One region of the Pelosinus sp. IPA-1 genome, then DNA from elsewhere that is predicted to be linked to it. Evidence: a T-box and tRNA genes for the amino acid it is inferred to sense, from the RefSeq annotation. Region 1 holds a T-box; the other holds one or more tRNA genes.
The links. A T-box is a leader RNA that pairs with one kind of tRNA and senses whether it is charged. The one in region 1 lies ahead of QSJ81_RS23005 (valine--tRNA ligase), so its partner is inferred to be a tRNA-Val.
Positions count from the first base shown of each region.

Region 2: it encodes a tRNA-Val, which carries the amino acid that the T-box ahead of QSJ81_RS23005 (valine--tRNA ligase) is inferred to sense. The anticodon was not compared.

Region 1 covers NZ_BSVC01000012.1:4,375-11,762, reverse strand. The annotation lists gene QSJ81_RS23020 (ArsB/NhaD family transporter) at 37-1,311, shown strand; gene QSJ81_RS23015 (ATP-binding protein) at 2,151-3,623, shown strand; gene QSJ81_RS23010 (3'-5' exonuclease) at 3,767-4,345, shown strand; T-box leader at 4,419-4,652, shown strand; gene QSJ81_RS23005 (valine--tRNA ligase) at 4,701-7,379, shown strand.
Region 2 covers NZ_BSVC01000006.1:271,836-279,223, forward strand. The annotation lists gene QSJ81_RS16345 (3D domain-containing protein) at 1-519, shown strand, start outside; gene QSJ81_RS16350 (DMT family transporter) at 659-1,108, shown strand; gene QSJ81_RS16355 (hypothetical protein) at 1,282-1,821, shown strand; tRNA gene QSJ81_RS16360 (tRNA-Val) at 1,970-2,046, shown strand; gene QSJ81_RS16365 (Y-family DNA polymerase) at 2,634-2,798, opposite strand; gene mnmH (tRNA 2-selenouridine(34) synthase MnmH) at 2,970-4,007, opposite strand; gene selD (selenide, water dikinase SelD) at 4,293-5,315, shown strand; gene yedF (sulfurtransferase-like selenium metabolism protein YedF) at 5,328-5,939, shown strand; gene QSJ81_RS16385 (aminotransferase class V-fold PLP-dependent enzyme) at 5,978-7,120, shown strand; gene QSJ81_RS16390 (putative Se/S carrier protein) at 7,117-7,353, shown strand.

The sequences.
Region 1 (7,388 bases):
AAAGAGTTTTTAAAAATAAGAGGTAAGGAGAATATCATGTTATCGGAACAGGCTTGGATTGCTTTGATTTTGTTTGTAATATGTTATGCAGTGATTATTTCGGAAAAAGTTCACAGGACAAAAGTTGCTCTTATAGGTGCTATTTTTATTTTATTACTTAAAATTATGTCACAAGAAGAAGCCATAAAGATGATTGATTTCAATACGATTGGTCTTTTAGTTGGTATGATGATCATTGTGTCCATAACCAGTAAAACAGGGTTGTTTCAATATATGGCATTGAAGTCTGCTAAGTTGGTAAATGGTAATCCATTGAAAATTCTCGTCGTCTTTTTTTGCCTGACAGCGGCTTGCTCTGCACTTTTGGATAATGTTACGACAGTACTCTTATTTACTAGCGTTACTTTTGCGATTAGCGATATGCTGCAGATCAATCCGATTCCTTTTCTTATTGCAGAAATATTAGCATCCAATATTGGAGGGACTGCTACTTTAATTGGTGATCCACCCAATATTATGATTGGCAGTGCTACAGGGCTCGGGTTTAATGATTTTGCAATCAATCTCATACCACCGATAGTAATGATAAGTATTGTAACTTGTTTGGCTCTTTATTGGCTATATCGGAAGGATATGGAGATTTGTCCTAATCAAAAACAACGCATTATGACCTTAGAAGAATCTTCATTTCTAGTAAATATCCCTTTAATGAAAAAATGTATTGCCGTTTTATGTCTGACGATTGGTGGATTTGTATTGCATCAAACTCTTCATTTGGACTCCGCCACTGTGGCAATGGCAGGGGCAGCAATTCTACTGCTGGTAGGAGGCCTTGAACCAGAAGACGTTTTTAAGGAAATAGAATGGAACACCATTTTCTTCTTTATAGGCTTGTTCATTTTAGTAGGTGGGCTTGAGATTACAGGAATTATTAGGATGGTAGCACATTGGGCAATGAATGTTACCCAGGGAAATACTATTTTGATGCACGTTCTAATTCTTTGGCTCTCTGCTATCGGTTCTGCTTTTGTCGACAACATTCCCTTTGTGGCTACCATGATTCCTTTAATAAAATCAATGGGAGAAATTGGTCATATAGATGTTACATCCCTATGGTGGACCTTGTCGTTAGGGGCCTGTCTTGGTGGGAATGGTACTTTAATCGGTGCTTCTGCTAATGTAGTGGTATCAAGTCTAGCTGCTGCCCATGGTAGGCCAATATCTTTTATTGGCTACATGAAGATTGCCTTTCCATTGATGATACTATCTATAATAATTTCTAATATTTATATTTACTTTGTTTACTTATAAAGAAGACTTGATTCAGATGGAGTTTTAACTCCATCTGAATCTTAGCCTTTCTTATCCAGGGACTTAGCCGCTCTTAACTCCCACTTATATAAGTGAGCCTTGGATTCGAAAATCCTTAGAGCGAACTTACTTCGAGTTTTACAGACCGTTATCCTAACTAGAGGGCAGGATATTACAGGCTATTAACGAGATAAGTGAGCCTTGGATTCGAAATCCTTAGAGCGAACTTACTTCGAGTTTACAGACTGTTATCCTAACCAGAGGTCAGGATACTACAGGCTGTTAACGAGATAAGTGAGCCTTGGATTCGAAAATCCTTAGAGCGAACTTACTTCGAGTTTACAGACTGTTATCCTAACCAGAGGTCAGGATACTACAGGCTGTTAACGAGATAAGTGAGCCTTGGATTCGAAAATCTTTAGAGCGAACTTACTTCGAGTTTACAGACTGTTATCCTAACTAGAGGGCAGGATATTACAGGCTGTTAACGAGATAAGTGAGCCTTGGATTCGAAAATCCTTAGAGCGAACTTACTTCGAGTTTACAGACTGTTATCTTAACTAGAGGGCAGGATATTACAGGCTGTTAACGAGATGAAGATGGGAGTCTTAGAGCGGTTTAGTCATCGGATAAACTATACGACAAAAAGACTAAAAAAAGGCTATTTCTGCCTTGTATTTTGGTCTTTTTCTTTTTAATTTTTAAAATTCTCCCCCTAAAGACACAAATATTTAAATTATAATTAAAACTATGAAAACATTACCATAAAATTACAAATTATGCATATCGTTATATTGTAATATGTTGGTAGATAGGTGAATTTTGGAGGGTAAGATATTGTGTCAGGGGCAATTAAAGAGTACATCCGTAATTTAAAATCAACAGAGGAACAGTTAGAAAAAATTATCGCTAATAATCCAGTTAAGGAATGTAGTTTTCCAGACCAGGTAAGTGTATTTGATAAGCAACACAGGTACTTATTTGTCAATGGATTTGGAGCACGTTATATCGGCTTAAAACCTTCTGATATGGAAGGAAAGGAACGTAGAGAAATAGGGCTACCTCATAATGAGCAATTAGAACAGGACCTTGCAACTGTTTTCTCAATGGGACAACCAGTGGAAAATGAGTTAAAGGATCCTCAATTAACAAGTTATGGAATCAGCTATTTTGAGTATTATCTCTATCCTCTATATAGTTCTGCGGGAATTGTGGAGGCAGTTTTATGCACAGTTAGAGATATTACAATACGAAAGTTGTCTCAATTAAGCGCTGTACAATCGGCTCGGGATTTTAATCAACTCATTGATCTTTGTCCTTTTGCGGTTATTATGGTAGATGAACTTGGTAATTTTAAAAATGGTAATCAAGCCTATATTGATTTATTTTTCCCTGGATTTACAAAAGAAAAATTAATCGGTTCAAACCCTGAGTTTCGTACAGCCCATATTGGTACTCAGTGGAAAGAGAGTCCTTTGCAAAAAGCGTTGCGCGGAATCGCGGTGAGGAATGTCTCTAACGATATAATGAATAAGCAAATGTTGATTAACGCGATTCCAATAAGAGATATGGAAGGGCGAAATAGGGGGGCACTAGCGATATTTCATGATATTACAGAATATGAACAAATGCGTCATGCATTATACAAAATGGATAGATTGAATCTCATCGGGGAAATGGCGACTGGCGTAGCACATGAAATACGCAATCCAATGACAGTAATTAAGGGATATTTGCAATATTTAGGATCTAAAGTACCAGCTAGTTTAAATGAACAATTTGATATTGTTTTAGGAGAATTAATTCGCATTGAAAGCATTATTACGGATTTTCTTTCTCTAGCAGGAAACACAAAGATTGAACGAAATAAGCACAACATTAATACTATAATTAGGCAAGCATTTCCTCTTGTGGCAACGGATGCAACCAAGAATAATGTGGTAGTAGATCTATGTTTAGCGGAAAATCTCCCTGATCAATTATTAAGCGAGAAAGAAATTAAGCAAGTACTTTTTAATCTAACCCGTAATGGAATTGAATCAATGGATGATAGCGGTATGTTGACAATTCGGACGACTTTAGTTGACGAACAAATTGTAGTAACGATTTCTGATACAGGTAGTGGCATAGCAAAGGAAAAGTTAGAGAAAATATTCAATCCTTTCTATACAACAAAGGATAATGGGACTGGTTTGGGCTTAGCAATTTGTGAAAGCATCATTAATAAGCATAATGGTAGTATTGAGGTGCAGTCCGAAGAAGGGCGAGGTAGTACTTTTATAATATCCTTTACTCACTCTCAGGACTTCTAATTCTAACTAGGATGCGAATTTGGGTAATTTGTGTATTAGTGCAATTTAAGAATGTAGTTGAATTAAGGCTATCGATGTAATTCGATATTATGATATACTAAAGAATATGTATCTAAAAAATAATGTATCATGGAGAGGAGTAAGTGCGCGAGTTAGCGCCAATAAGAATGAATTTCGTAGCAATTGATTTTGAAACGGCCAATGCGAGTCGTTCTAGTGTATGTAGCATGGCTGCGGTAACAGTGGAAAATGGACAAATCGTCCGATCAGCTTACTCTTTAATACGCCCGCCAGTTCTTAAATTTGACTATCGTAATATACAGGTGCATGGCATTCACCCAGAAGATGTAGTGAATAAACCAACTTTTGATCAATTGTGGGAACGGATTCGTCCGCATCTTGAAAATAAAATTGTGATTGCCCATAATGCAACTTTTGATATTAGCGTGCTACGAGGTATCCTGAGGGAATATTCATTGCCTATGCCATTTTTTAAACATAGTTGTACAGTTCAAATTGCGAAAAAAACATGGCCTGGTGGAGAGAACTATAAGCTTAATACATTAGCTCAGCGTTTTCAGATTGACTTTGATCATCATAATGCTCTGCATGATGCACGAACTTGTGCTAAAATTGCTCTGCTAGCGGGGCAAGAGTTAAAAGCTGACAATTTTCTACAGATGATGCATTTGTTGAAGCTTCCTGTAAAAGATTTTGCCTAAGTAGTATCGATATAGTATTTTTTCACTAATCTTGACAAAGACTGTATACTATAGGTATAGTATGGTATATATATTAAAAGCGATGATAGGAAGGAGTACGTTATTGCCGCCGATTAGAGAGGAGATCCTTGGCTGAAAGATCTCTCGGAATGGGGTAGCGGAAGGTAGTCCTGGAGCTATTGCATTGAACTTATAGTAGGTGCAGTCGGTTATGCCCCGTTATGGTATTGGAGTTCGAGTAAGTATTATTTCTCTTTACTCGAAGAAACAAGGTGGTACCACGAAAGTATGCTCTTTCGTCCTTTTATAGGATGAAGGAGCTTTTTTATTTTTCAAAAAGTAGGAGGAGTTAATTTTGACAGAAAAAAATATTCCAACAGTATATGACCCTCAGGCGGTAGAAGCAAAATGGTATAAATATTGGGAAGATAATGGTTTCTTTCATCAGGAAGTAAATAAGGGGAAAAAACCTTTTAGTATTGTTATTCCGCCTCCTAATGTAACGGGGCAATTACATATGGGGCATGCTTTAGATAATGCATTACAAGATATTTTAATTCGTTTTCGCCGTATGCAAGGCTACAATACATTGTGGATGCCAGGAACAGACCATGCAGGTATTGCTACCCAAATTAAAGTAGAAGAGATGTTAGCAAAGGAAGGCATTTCTCGTTATGATATGGGGCGGGAAAAGTTTATTGAAAAGGTTTGGGAATGGAAAGAACAGTATGGCGACAGAATTATTAAACAACTGAAAAGTTTGGGTGCTTCTTGTGATTGGCAGCGAGAGCGTTTTACCATGGACGAAGGTTGTTCCAAGGCTGTACGGGAAGTTTTTGTTTCTTTATATGAAAAAGGCCTTATTTATCAGGGAAATCGGATCACTAATTGGTGTCCACGCTGCAATACTGCTTTAAGTGATATTGAAGTAGAACATGAAGAAAAGCCAGGTCATTTATACCATGTTCGTTACCCAGTAGAGGGGAGTGAAGGTGAGTATTTGACAGTAGCTACTACGCGGCCAGAAACTATTTTGGGAGATACCGCAGTAGCAGTTAATCCGGAAGATGCCAGATATAGCCATTTGATTGGAAAAAATCTAATTCTGCCGTTAGTAGGAAGATTAATTCCCGTAATTGCCGATGAATACGTTGATCAGGCTTTTGGTACAGGTGCGGTTAAGATTACTCCTTCTCATGACCCTAACGATTTTGAAATGGGATTACGTCATAAATTACCGCAAATTGTAGTAATTGATAACGATGGAAAAATGTCAGAAGGCACGGGTAAATATGCAGGACTTGATCGTTATGAGTGCCGTAAAGTATTAGTCAAGGATTTAGATGAGAAAGAGTATTTGGTGAAAATTGATGACCATATGCATGCAGTAGGTCATTGCCAACGTTGTACCACAGTTGTAGAACCTTTGGTATCTAAGCAATGGTTTGTTAAAATGCAGTCGCTAGCTGAACCAGCCATTGAAACTGTGACTTCAGGTGAAATTCAATTTGTTCCCGAACGATTTACAAAAACGTACATTAATTGGATGAGCAATATACGGGACTGGTGTATTTCAAGGCAAATTTGGTGGGGACATCGTATTCCCGCTTGGTATTGCGAATGTGGTGAAACTATTGTAGCAAGGGAAGAAGTTAATGTATGTCCAAAGTGCGGCAGTCATAAAATTGAACAAGATGAGGATGTACTAGATACCTGGTTTAGTTCCGGCTTGTGGCCTTTTTCCACTATGGGCTGGCCAGAAGATACCGAGGAATTAGAACAATTTTATCCTACTAGTGTATTGGTAACAGGATATGATATTATTTTCTTCTGGGTAGCTAGAATGATCATGATGGGATTAGAGTTTAAGAAGGAAATTCCTTTTAAACATGTTTTTATTCATGGTTTGGTTCGGGACTCCCAAGGACGGAAAATGAGTAAATCCTTAGGGAATGGGATTGATCCATTAGAAGTTATTGATAAAAATGGTGCAGATACTTTGCGGTTTACCTTAGTGACTGGTAATACGCCAGGAAATGATATGCGCTTTTACTGGGAAAGAGTAGAGTCAAGTCGTAACTTTGCCAATAAATTATGGAATGCTTCCCGTTTCGTGCTAATGAATTTGGAAGATGTAGATAGTGTTGATACATTAGCCAATTATGGAGTAAGGGCAAAGCAGGAAGACAACTTTACCTTAGCAGATAAGTGGATTTTAAGTCGTTATGCAAAGACTGTGAATGAAGTGACACGTAATTTAGAACGATTTGAATTAGGAGAAGCAGCTCGTCTGCTATATGAGTTTATTTGGAATGAGTATTGCGATTGGTATATTGAAATGGCAAAAGCAAGATTATACAATAAAGAAGAATCTACAGCGCGTGCAACTGCCCAATATGTCCTATGGTATGTACTTGAAAATACACTAAAACTATTACATCCTTTTATGCCTTTTATTACAGAAACCATCTGGCAGCACTTGCCGCATGAAGGGCAAAGTATTATGGTAGCTGATTGGCCAATGGACAGTTCAACATTGATTAATGACGATGTAGAAACTCAAATGAATACTATTATGGAAACCATTAAGTCCATTCGAAATATGCGTGCCGAGGTCAATGTGCCACCAGGGAAAAAGAGTGAGGTTATTTTGCAAATTGTTGCGAAAGAGCTGCAAGAAGTTTTTGCAAAGAACTTGTCATATTTGAAAACGTTAGCTGCTGCAGAACCTATTCAATTATTAGATGATGCAGAAGCTAAACCTGAAAATGCCATGACCGCTGTGGTAAGTGGTGTTGAAATCTATTTGCCTCTCAAAGGGTTAATTGATGTAGAAAAAGAATCAGCTCGCTTGAATAAAGAATTGGCTACATTGGACAAAGAAATTGCTCGCATTGAGGGGAAATTATCCAATGAAGGGTTTGTCGCCAAAGCGCCAGCTGAGGTCATCGCCAAGGAGAAAGCAAAGGCAGGCGAATACCAAGAAAAACAAACAGCCATTCGTGAAAGACTAGCTTATTTGGCTACGTTATAGATTCTAAAC
Region 2 (7,388 bases), on a different contig from region 1:
CCAGGGGACAAGCTTATTAAGCTAGGTATGCGCGGTGAAGATGTACAAATGGTGCAAAAATCACTTTTAGAAAAAGGTTTCTACGTCGGTGAGATTGATGGTGTTTTTGGTAACGCAACACTAAAGGCAATAAGAGATTTTCAAATTAGCAATGGATTAGTAGCAGACGGAGTTGTTGGTAAGGAGACCTTAATGTATTTAGGGCGTCCTGGTAGCGCTGAAGGTAACCCAAGCAGATTTGGCAGATCACTTACTATGAGTGCATCCGGCTATAGTGCTTATGATGATGGAAACTCTAATCATACATATGGCGGTAATTTAGTTCGTAAAGGAATTGTAGCAGTTGATCCAGGGGTCATTCCCCTTGGAACCAGGTTATTTATACCCGGTTATGGCTACGCAATAGCAGATGATATTGGCGGCGCCATAAGAGGAGATAAGATCGATTTAGCATTTGATAGTCATGGGGAAGCCATGCAGTTTGGTAGACAACGGGTAACAGTATACATCATAGATTAGCAGGCGGTTGCCTGCTCCTTTTTTTTGCGTAAAATTTTTATTATTATATCAGATAGCTTGTATAGAAAGATATATCAAATAGGATACTACCTTTATAAAGAATAGAGAAAATACGGTTTCTCATTGAGGAGTGTAAGATTTGGATATATCAGGGAACTTACTTGCATTATCATTGGCATTTATCTCGGGTATTCTTATGGCAGTACAAGGATCACTCAATACTGGGCTAAGTAAAGTCGTTGGCCTCTTAGAGACAACATTTATTGTACATATTACAGGGACGATCTTGCTACTAATACTACTTTTTGCTTTCCATATGGGAAAAGGCAATTTATCTCTTTTAAGTGAAGCACCTTGGTATGTTTACTTAGGTGGAGTGGTTGGTGTAGGTATTATTTATTTGGTGGCTGCTAGTATACCACAGGTAGGGGTTGCCAATGCTACAACAGCAATTATTATTGGACAGGTATTAACCGCCATTGTCATCGACCATTTTGGCGCATTTGGCTTGACACAAATGGCCTATGGTTGGAATCAAATAGTTGGTCTTATCTTATTGGCCATTGGTGGCAAACTACTATTAAGTTAAATAATACACTACATTTTTAAGAAAGAATGATCTCATTAGCCTCATGTTAGAAGCATAAGGCTTTTCTGTCTGTCAGGGTACTTTCAAATTTCTAATGATACAAAGAGGAATTACAGAAACAATAGTCGAAATATCAGTAGTTATTTTTAAAATGGTAATCGGAGGAATGCTAAGTGAAAGTTTTTGACAATGATAATAGAGAAGGTTTATTGAATCGGCCGGGAAAAAGTTATTCATTAACCTTTGGCGAAGAAAAAACAAGTCATGAAGGGCTTGATGATATCTATCTAGAAATTGAAGAGCGGATATTAGAAGCCATTAAAATAGGCGAGCCTTTTACTTTCGACGGGATAAACGAGCGGGGAAATTTATATTACACGATTGAACGTACTGAAGAAGACTATATTCTAAGCGTCAAGGAAATTACAGAGGAAACAGGAGAGCTAATCAAAAGTACCTTAGAAAGTGTTAAGAAATTAGGCAAAGAGAAAATGGAAGAGATCATGGAAATCATGATTTTAGAAGATATAGACATTGATATTACAAAAACAATGGTTTTACCGTTGGAATCAAGCTATGAAGGCTTAATTGCAACCCTTCAAGAACTTAGAGAAACGGCAAATGAAGATCTTATAGATAATTTAAGACGTCTCCAAGAAATCGTTGAAGAATACGAAGAAGAAGATGAAGACGAGTATGACGACGAATTTTAATAAGGGATGGTAAAACACCCCTTTATTCATAATAGCATTACATAAAATTTATAAATATACTTGCAAAGATTCGATCAATACTCTATAATATAAAGAGTGCTCCACCATCTAAGTCTCAAAAGACATTGGTAGTGGAATAACATAATAAGGGGTTATAGCTCAGTTGGTTAGAGCGCTTCGTTGACATCGAAGAGGTCTGCGGTTCGAGTCCGCCTAACCCCACCAGTAAATTCAAGCCTTCGCAGGTATGCGAGGGCTTTTCTTATGTAAAGTTGTATCTTATGTTGTACCTTATCACATTTTTAAATGGACATTTTTAATGAATGTTTACTGTATGTGGACAGGCTTATGATAAGAAGGCCAAGATTGGGCTAAGGCTGACGTTTTAATTAAGGCAGAGCGCATAAGGAGTATAAATGGCTATCAAGTGGGCATTACTACTAGATATTGAGCATAAGCACGTTGAATTGGGAGGTGTTTATTCTGAAGTGTAAATACTGTCAAGTAAACATGGTTGTTACTGAACAAAAAGTACATGAGTGCTCCAAATGCGGGGCTAAGTACATAGACACATCTAAAAAATAATTGAAAAAGCCCCGTCTTACCTCAATTGGTAGGGCGGGGCTTTTTGCTATTGTATCCAGAATTTACATTATACTTATTGTATTTATATTCAAAGTTGTTCAACATTACTGCTTTCATTAACTTTTTCGTTAGATTCTACATTTTTATTTTCGTTGCTGCTCCTATTTTGATTCATATTATCGCCTCCTGCATGTATTATCTCCAGTTACTTAGTTAGGCGACACTAGTTATCTGATAAGGAACTTGCATTTCTGCTTCGCTTCCCAAATGGCATCACCTGTCTTAACTCCGAGTGCTTTAGCTGGATAGTTTTTTGCAAGTACACTGCCGTGTCGTGCTTTAATATCACCACATGCAACGACTGGTTTGTCTTGGATTTCTGGCCGGTCCATGCATTCTACTTGCGTAGAAATTGTCTAGGTCTCTAGATCTTACTAAGGAACTAGCCCATAAAAATCGCAATGAAAACGAAACCTACATTCAAAATGATAACAACCAAAGATACCTATATTTTATATTCTGAAAGAAGGAGAGGATGAGTATCTTGAATAAAAATTTTATTATTACTTTAAGTTTTGCACCATAGCCACAAATTCTGCTGTTGCCTGATCTAGGTTCTCAGCATTGATAATTGCATCATAGGCAACGTTCTTTGGACTTTCAAATCCATACAAAAGATCATAGTAATCCGTGAGCAAAGTGGTAACTAATTCTTCAATATGGTTATTTGTGAGGCATTCCAGTAAGAATGCCGTTTTTTTCTTACCTAAATTTTTCGAAATAGCCTGAATGCCCTGCTGTATTTTTGCTTTATCAATAGAATCATTGGTACTATACTCGGCAATTAATCGCTGCACCCTTGTTGGAATACTAGCGTGAACAAGTATTTTTTTGCCTGACTGCATACGTTGATATAAAACTTTAGGTATATAGACATTGCCGATTCGATTGCTTTCGCATTCAACAATGAAGTAAGGTTCATTGTTGAATTCTTCTAAAAGATTTAAAATTGCAGTTTCAAACATAGGCATTGGTGTGCTATTGCCGAGGCCAATTTGTCCAAAGACAGAACCGCGGTGATTGGCAAGTTCCTCTAAATTAATTGTTGGGATTCCTTGTGATGACAATTTATTGAGCATTGTTGTTTTTCCAACTCCAGTGGCACCATGCAGTACCAAAACCTGAGGCTTTAGATCAAATGATTCCAAGTGATCCAGAACATAACGGCGATATGATTTATAGCCTCCAGCCAATTGACATACTGAAACATTTAGCATGTCCAAAATGTTGGCAATGGACTTAGAACGCATTCCGCCACGCCAGCAATATATAACAATTTGATGATTTTTTGCATAAGCTGTGATGGTTTTTATTATATCGGGCAATTTAGGTGATACAATTTCTAACCCTAGTTGTTTAGCAGCATCAACACTAACTTGTTTATACAATGTACCAACTGAGGCTCGTTCATCATTAGAGAATATAGGAATATTCAATGCTCCAGGTAAATGCCCTTCCGCAAATTCCTTTGGTGTACGGACATCAATAAACAATCGATTAGGCAATTGTAATGAATCTTGGATAGAAATTACTTTGTACAATTTTTATTCATCCCTTTAACCGCTCTTTTTGTTTCATTTGCTAAAAATACATTCGTTAACATTGATATTATAGCAGAAAAAACATTCACTTCGGTTGGTTTGGGCATTTTTTCCTTAAGGGGTATTGCAAAAATATACAAATTCGCAAAATTAGGGAGGGTTTCGTGTATTTGTGTGGTAAAATTGGAATATAAGTAAACTATAGTTTAATACATAAGGCGAATGGCAGTGAAGATTGTTTACCGTCGCTGTTGATGCGCAAGAATAGGAAAGGACGAGTGAAGTATGCATGAGGAGATTGTTTTTTGTAAAGGCGGAGGTTGCACCGCTAAACTAGGGCCGGGAATGTTGTCTTCCGTTCTTCAGAAGTTGCCTAAGGGTGCAGATCCAAATTTGCTGGTAGGCTTTGATAGTTCTGATGATGCGGCTGTATATCAGTTGACAGATGATGTAGCAGTTGTTCAGACACTGGATTTTTTCCCGCCTATGGTGGACGACCCTTATACTTTTGGACAGATCGCAGCGACTAACGCTCTTTCAGATATATATGCAATGGGAGGACAGGTCAAGACGGCACTTAATATTGTGTGCTTCCCTGAGAAGATGGATCTAAATATTTTGGGAGAAATCATGCGGGGAGGCAATGAAAAAGTACAAGAGGCAGGAGGCATCCTGGTAGGTGGACATTCCATTGCTGATAGTGATGTGAAGTATGGTCTTTCTGTAATGGGTACCATCCATCCAGATAAGATTTACAAGAACAATGCCTGCCAAGAGGGAGATTACCTGCTTTTAACAAAACCTCTGGGCGTAGGTATTGTTTGTACTGCCCAGCGAGTAGGCGAGAGTTCTAAGGAAGCCATGGATCTGGCCATCCGTTCTATGACGACCCTTAATAAATATGCAGCGGAAATTATCGGAAAGTACCGTGTACATGCTTGCACAGATGTGACGGGTTTTAGTTTTCTAGGTCATCTTCAGGAGATGTTAGGAGATGGTTTTGGGGCTGAGATTGATAGCCTGCAAATACCCTATATACCAGAGGCAGTTCATTATGCAAATGAGTTTTTTCTCACCGCAGCTGCACAACGAAATCGCAATCACGTGGGAGATCGAGTAGACTTCAGAAAGGTTCCTTTCGCCATGGAAGAGATCCTTTTTGACCCGCAGACATCAGGTGGGCTTCTAATCAGCTTACCTCTTGAAGATGCAGAACTTGTTTTACATGAAATCAAATCCTTGGGATTGCCTTGTGGGTTGGTTGGAACGGTTACAAAAAAAGATGATAAGAGAATTATTGTAAGATAAGGGAGAATGAAAATGAAGCAAACATTAGATGCTAGAGGAAAAGCTTGTCCAATACCTGTTGTAGAAACTAAGAAAGTATTGGCAACCCTTCATGAGGGGGATACTGTAGAGGTAGCTGTAGATAATTTTATTGCTGTACAGAATTTGAGCAAAATGGCTGCACAGAAACATTTTGAAGTATCTTCAGAAAAAATTGATGAGAATCACTACCTTGTGACTTTAACAGTGACTGGAACTTCTAATAATGAAAAAGTAGAAAAAACTGTTTGTATTCCAGATAGCAGAATGGATAAAACTGTTGTAGTATTTTCTTCAGATAAAATGGGCGAAGGCGATGAAAAATTAGGCCGCACACTCATGAAGGGCTTCATTTATGCTTTGACCGAACAGGATCAGCTGCCTGAAACAATTCTGCTATATAATAATGGAGCAAAGCTATCTGTAGAGGGAGCAGATTCTCTAGTTGATTTGAAACTTTTAGAATCGCAAGGCGTGGAGATTTTAACTTGTGGAACTTGCCTAAATCATTATGGTTTGAGTGAAAAATTAGGGGTAGGCTCCGTCACAAATATGTATGTTATAGTGGAAAAGCAAATGCAGGCTACAAAGATTGTAAAGCCATGAGAAAAAATAATGACACTGTTTAATGAGAGGATCAAATTATGATTTATTTAGATCATGCAGCAACTTCTTTTCATAAGCCGCCAGAAGTAGCCGAAGCTGTTTATCGTGCTTTGCAGGGCACTGGAAACAGTGGGCGTGGAGCACATGGTGCAGCCCTAGATGCCAGTCGTCTGGTATATAAAACCAGAGAAACGATATCACACCTATTTCATGTGGGAGATCCATCACGGGTGGTGTTCACATCAAATGCTACAGAAAGTTTGAATATTGCCATTCAAGGTCTTCTTAAGCCTGGGGACCATTGCATCACCACATCTCTTGAACACAATAGTGTCTTGCGCCCTCTTTATCTTATGGAGAAGCGTGGTGTTAACCTGACAGTGGTCCCTGCAGATAAAAAAGGGTGTATTCCTATAGAAAGCATAGAGGCTGCAGTTCGTGCAGAAACGAAGGCCGTGGTATTAACTCATGCTTCAAACGTGACAGGGAATGTTTTAGATATTGAAAGGGCAGGTAAGGTATGTAAACAACATGGTCTTTTATTGATCTTAGATGCTTCCCAGACGGCCGGTTTACTCCCTATCGACATGGAAAAGGTCGGGATATCAGCACTTTGCTGCTCTGGACATAAAAGTCTTCTTGGGCCACAGGGGATCGGTATGCTTTGTCTAGCTAATGGAGTTCAGCCAGATCCCTTTAAGGTCGGAGGAACAGGAGTGGACAGTTTTTCCCATGTTATGCCCAAGTTTTTGCCTGCAGCACTTGAGGCTGGCACATTGAATACTCATGGTCTAGTTGGCCTTTTGGCAGCTTGCGATTACTTGAATAGGTATGATCAGTTAAGAATTTTTAAGGAAGCAACTGATCTTGCAAATCGGTTTGCAGATGGGGTCAAAGATTTGCCTGGAGTAACTCTATATGGTGATTTTAATGCAGCAGTCAGGACTCCTGTTGTTGCACTTAACCTAAGAGATATTGATTCAGGAGAAATAGCCGATGAACTTTTTGAACGTTTCGGTATTGCAACTCGGGCTGGAGCCCACTGTGCCCCAGGAGTCCACAGGGTCTTTGGAACCGTGGAGCAGGGTATGGTGCGTTTTAGTTTTTCACATTTTAATACTAATAACGAGGTGGACGAGGCTATACGCGCTATGCGGCTACTGGAGGAAGAAAGCTCATGAGACCAAAAGAATTGCAATGTGTAGTAACCTTTAAAACGACCACAGAAGCTATGGCTTTTGAGGAAGCTGCCAAAGAGAAAGGTTTTAGCGGTCGCATAATTCCTTTACCAAGAGCTATTGCAGCTGGATGTGGTCTGGCGTGGAGAGAAGATCCAAAGTGCAGAGATTCACTTGAAAAGCTTCTTAGTGAACATTATCTCGGATATGATAGAATTTATGAGTTAGTTATTTAAGTAGGTTGAAAGTCGCCATAAGGGTGGTAAAAATT